2 regions of the Leifsonia sp. RAF41 genome follow, and region 1 is predicted to be linked to the other one. Evidence: predicted binding sites of a transcription regulator. Region 1 holds the regulator's gene; the other holds the start of a gene.
The links. The regulator LexA, encoded in region 1, represses DNA repair genes until DNA is damaged. The targets are predictions, from matches to a motif close to TCGAACANNTGTTCGA.
Positions count from the first base shown of each region.

Region 2: the regulator LexA is predicted to act here: its motif matches at 1,595-1,610, upstream of uvrA (excinuclease ABC subunit UvrA).

Region 1 is NZ_JBFREB010000001.1:2,153,163-2,155,610, forward strand. Features, by position in the region: gene AB4Y74_RS10370 (histidinol-phosphate transaminase) at 1-84, opposite strand, end outside; gene AB4Y74_RS10375 (LysM peptidoglycan-binding domain-containing protein) at 150-530, opposite strand; gene lexA (transcriptional repressor LexA) at 789-1,466, shown strand; gene AB4Y74_RS10385 (metallopeptidase family protein) at 1,582-1,932, opposite strand; gene metE (5-methyltetrahydropteroyltriglutamate--homocysteine S-methyltransferase) at 2,043-2,448, opposite strand, start outside.
Region 2 is NZ_JBFREB010000001.1:1,853,026-1,855,473, forward strand. Features, by position in the region: gene uvrA (excinuclease ABC subunit UvrA) at 1-1,493, opposite strand, end outside; gene AB4Y74_RS08925 (hypothetical protein) at 1,714-2,238, opposite strand; gene AB4Y74_RS08930 (DUF58 domain-containing protein) at 2,235-2,448, opposite strand, start outside.

The DNA.
Region 1 (2,448 bases):
GACGGGCACCGGACGCTGCGGTGCACCGTACGGGGAACGACCGCGGAGGTCGTCTCGGATCGGCAGCTCGGAGAGGGAAGTCACCGTTCAATCGTAGTCACGCGACGCAGCCCGAAATCCGGTCAGGACGAAGAACGAAAACGCCGCCCTTACCGCGCGTACTTGGTCGGCACCGCGAGCTGCTGGCCCGGCGAGACCACCGCCGACTCCAGCCCGTTCAGCGACACCATGTCGGCGATCACATCGCGCGGGTCGGCGTTGGGCGCGACGCGCTCCGCCACCGACCACAGCGAGTCGCCGGACTCGACGGAGACGTACTGGAAGCTGACGTGGGCCTGCTCGCCGCTGGCGATGGCGCCGCCGCCGTTCAGCGCGAAGACGAGTGCACCGATCACGAGCGGCATGGCGACCAGCGCAGACAACACCGCGCGGCCGCGTCGGGTGAGACGCAGGCGGACGCGTGCTCCCTCGGGCAGTGGCGGGACCGCGCGAAGGGCGGGAACCGACTCGCTCATCAGTACTGCACTCATGGCCGTGACCTCCTCAGACTCGCGGGTGCGAAGCTGTGTTCCGAATGTATCTTCGAATGTCTGAATCCGCAAGGCGCCCGAAGACGAGGAATTTGCCGATGAAGTTCGCGACACACTCGAACACATGTTTGTCTTCCCTTCCCGACGCGGATACAGTTTCGACTGTCTGAGGACATCAGATCAGGTACCACCGACATTCCTGCCGGAGAGCATCGCGAGAGCGACCCGGTGGACGGCCCAGGCCAGGAGAGGACGCCCGTGTCGAACGAGAACCAGGCCCGCGGAGGCACTCGCCGCCGTAAGAACCTGAGCGACAAGCAGTTGGCGATCCTGGACTTCATCCAGCGCTCGGTGAGCCAGCGCGGCTATCCGCCGAGCATGCGCGAGATCGGCGACGCGGTGGGGCTCTCCTCCCTCTCCTCCGTGACCCACCAGCTCAACCAGCTCGAGCTGAGCGGCTACCTGCGCCGCGACCCGAACCGTCCACGCGCGCTCGAGATCCTGATCGATCTGCCCTCGACCTCGCAGACGCCCGACTACGAGAACCAGACGCCGGTCGGCGACGCGGCGATGGTCCCCCTGGTCGGCCGCATCGCGGCCGGAATTCCGATCACCGCCGAGCAGCAGGTCGACGAGGTGTTCCCCCTCCCCCGCCAGCTGGTGGGCAACGGCGAGCTCTTCATGCTCAAGGTGGTCGGCGAGTCGATGATCGACGCCGCCATCTGCGACGGCGACTGGGTCGTCATCCGGGCGCAGAACACGGCGGAGAACGGCGACATCGTCGCGGCGATGCTCGACGAGGAGGCGACGGTCAAGGTCTTCCGTCAGCGCGACGGCCACACCTGGCTGCTGCCGCGCAACTCGAACTTCGAGCCGATCCTGGGCGACTTCGCGCAGGTTCTCGGCAAGGTCGTGGCCGTCCTCCGCGCCGTCTGACTTCCCGCACCCCTCGCGTCGCCCTGGCCGATTCGTCCTGAATTGTCGGTATCGCCCCCGCTTTCCGGCAATTCGTGACGAATCGTGGGTCATGGTCCGCCAGGCGCGCGGCAGCTCAGGCCCAGCCGAGCTCCTGGAGTCGCTGATCGCTCAGCCCGAAGTAGTGGCCGATCTCGTGCACCAGGGTCACGCGGACGCGCGCCCGCAGCTCGTCCTCGGTGGCCGCCGACGCTTCCAGGTTGTTCCGGTACAGCGTGATGCGGTCCGGTAGCTCCCCGAACCCGTACACACCCCGCCGGGTCAGCGGGCGACCGCTGTACAGTCCGAACAGACGCGGGCGCGCACCGGCCGGCTGATCCTCGATCAGGATGGCCACGTTCTCGAGCGGCCCGACCATGTCGTCCGGCAGAGCGTCGAAGATGTCGCCGACCATCCGCTCGAACTCGTCGTCCGCCATTCTCACCATGAACTCAACCGCACCATGCGCTCATCCTCACACGACGGCGCACACGGCACCGGCCCCGGTTCGCTGTGCGCGTACCGGGGCCGGTGGCGGTGTGAGCCCGCTCGCGAGGGTCAGGCCGTGACGGCCGCCCGCTCGCGGACGCCGCGCGTCGCCTCGATGATGTTGCGGAGCGACGCGACCGTCTCGTCGTAGCCGCGGGTCTTGAGCCCGCAGTCGGGGTTCACCCAGAGCTGGCGGCCCGGAATGGCGCTCAGCGCGGTCTCCAACAGCTCGGTCACTTCGGCGACCGACGGCACGCGCGGCGAGTGGATGTCGTAGACGCCCGGTCCGATGCCGTGTTCGAAGCCGGAGCGCTGGATGTCGTGGACGACCTCCATCCGGCTGCGCGCGGCCTCGATGCTGGTCACGTCGGCATCCAGGTTGCGGATCGCGTCGATCACCACACCGAACTCCGAGTAGCAGAGGTGCGTGTGGATCTGCGTCCGGTCGGCGACTCCGGACGTTGCCAGCCGGAAC
Region 2 (2,448 bases), 300 kb from region 1:
TAGCTCAAGCCCACCTGGATGAGGAAGTCGAGGCGGACCTTGATCTCGCGCAGCACCTGCGCGCCGATCTTCTGCTCGCGCTCGGTCAGGTGCAGCTTCTCCATGAATGCGCGCGCGTCGCTCAGACTCAGGAGGGAGGCGTCGGCGATGCTCGCGCCGTGCACGAGCACCGCGAGCACCTCGGGCTTGAGACGCTTGCCACCGCAGACCGGGCACGGGACCTCGCGGAGGTACTCGGACCAGCGCGCGCGCTGCGTGTCGGTCTCGGCCTGGAGGTACTGACGCTCGATGTAGGGAACGACGCCCTCGAAGCCGGATGTGTAGGACATCTCGCGGCCGTAGCGGTTCTTCCACTTGACCTTGACCTCGAAGTTGTCGCCGTGCAGGACGGCGTCCTTCACGTTGTCCGGGAGCTTGCCCCACGGCGTCTTCAGCGAGAACTTCAGGTCGCGCGCGAGGCCGTCGAGCAGCTTCTCGTAATAGTTGAAGAGACCCTTGCCCTGGGTGGTCCACGGCACGATGACACCCTCGGAGATGCTCAGGGAGTCGTCACCCAGCAGCAGGTCGTCGTCGACCGACATGCGTGTGCCGAGTCCTGAGCACTCGGGGCAGGCGCCGAAGGGAGCGTTGAACGAGAACGTCCGCGGCTCGATCTCGGTGAGCTGGATGGGGTGGCCGTTGGGGCAGGACAGTTTCTCGCTGAAGTTCTGCCACGCGGCTGCGCCCTCGCGGTCGACGTAGTTGATCTGAACGAGGCCATCCGTGAGGCGGAGAGCGGTCTCGAGCGAGTCGGTGAGTCGGCCGAGGATGTCGGGGCCGGCGACGAGGCGGTCGACGACGACCGAGATGTCGTGCTTGACCTGCTTCTTCAGCGTGGGCGGGTCGGACAGCTGCACCTGCTCGCCGTCGACCAGCGCACGGGAGTAGCCGCTCGCGGCCAGCTCCTTGAAGAGGTCGACGAACTCGCCCTTCTTCTGCGAGACGACCGGGCTGACCACCATGTACCGGGTGCCCGCCTCCAGCTCCATCAGCTGATCGGCGATCTGCTGGACGGTCTGGCGCTGGATGCGCTCACCGCAGATCGGGCAGTGCGGCACGCCGATGCGCGCCCACAGCAGACGCATGTAGTCGTAGATCTCGGTGATCGTTCCCACCGTCGAACGCGGGTTGCGGTTGGTCGACTTCTGGTCGATGGACACCGCCGGGCTCAGACCCTCGATGAAGTCGACATCCGGCCGGTCCACCTGGCCGAGGAACTGCCGAGCGTAGGCGGACAGGGACTCGACGTAGCGGCGCTGCCCCTCCGCGAAGATCGTGTCGAACGCGAGCGACGACTTGCCCGATCCGGACAGACCCGTGAAGACCACCATCGAGTCGCGCGGGATCTCGAGGTCGACGTTGTGGAGGTTGTGCACGCGCGCCCCGCGCACACTCAGGTGCGACCCCGTCACTCTGCTGATGTTGCCGGTGATGTCGCCGGTCTCCCCGTGCATTCGATCGTTGTTCACTCGCCCGCTGCTCACTCGCTCTATTCTCCGCCATCCATGCTGTGATTTCGGGGGCTGTTCGCCCACCGCGCACCGCGCCCGAGACCTCGAACGTGTGTTCGATTCTAGCGGGTCGGACGCAGGCACCCCCTGCACGCGCGAGTCTAGGCGCGACCACCGACATTCGTACCGGGGCAGCCGGAAAGCGTCGGTCAGCGAGGCGAGGTCAGCGCCGCGGTCGGCGCAGCAGCGGGGGAACGAGCATCCCGACAATCCCCGCAAGCGCCAGCCCGGACACGATGGCTAGCGCCGGGAGGGACGGACGACCGGCGGGCAGCAGAACGGCGACTGCGACAACCTGCACGGGCACCTGGATCGCCACGAAACGGCGCAGCGTCGGCAGGAGCACGGCCGGTTGAAGACGGGCTGTCGGGGGCACGGCGAGCATCCACGCGCCGACCAGATGCAGCGCGTGCACCCCCGCGATGAGTGCGAGGAGGCGCGCGGTCAGGATGCCCGGCTCCACCAGCGACGACAGCACCAGCACGCCCATCAGCACCCACGCGGTCAGCCAGCGCGGCCGCCACACCGCGACCCCGACCAGGAGGCTCGCGATCACCGTCCACGGTCCCTGCGGCAGCCCGACGAGCAGCAGCGGGAACGCGATCGCGGCGAACAGGACGCGGAGCGACCAGCCGGGCACGGTCCTGGTGCCGATATCGGGGCCAGCGGAGCCGTCGCCCACGCTCATCGCCGGCGCCTCCCCGCCGTCAGTGCGCGCAGCCCCGCCTCGCGCGCCACCGGGTCCTCCCACGGCAGGAGTTCCACCCCACCGCCCTGCAACTGCTGGAGGCGGAGTCTGCGCTCGAGCTCGATCGTGCGCAACGCCAGCCGTTCGCGGGCCGTCAGGTCGCGCGCGTCCCGCGCCGGCAGCACATCGACGGCGATGACGCGGTGGCCT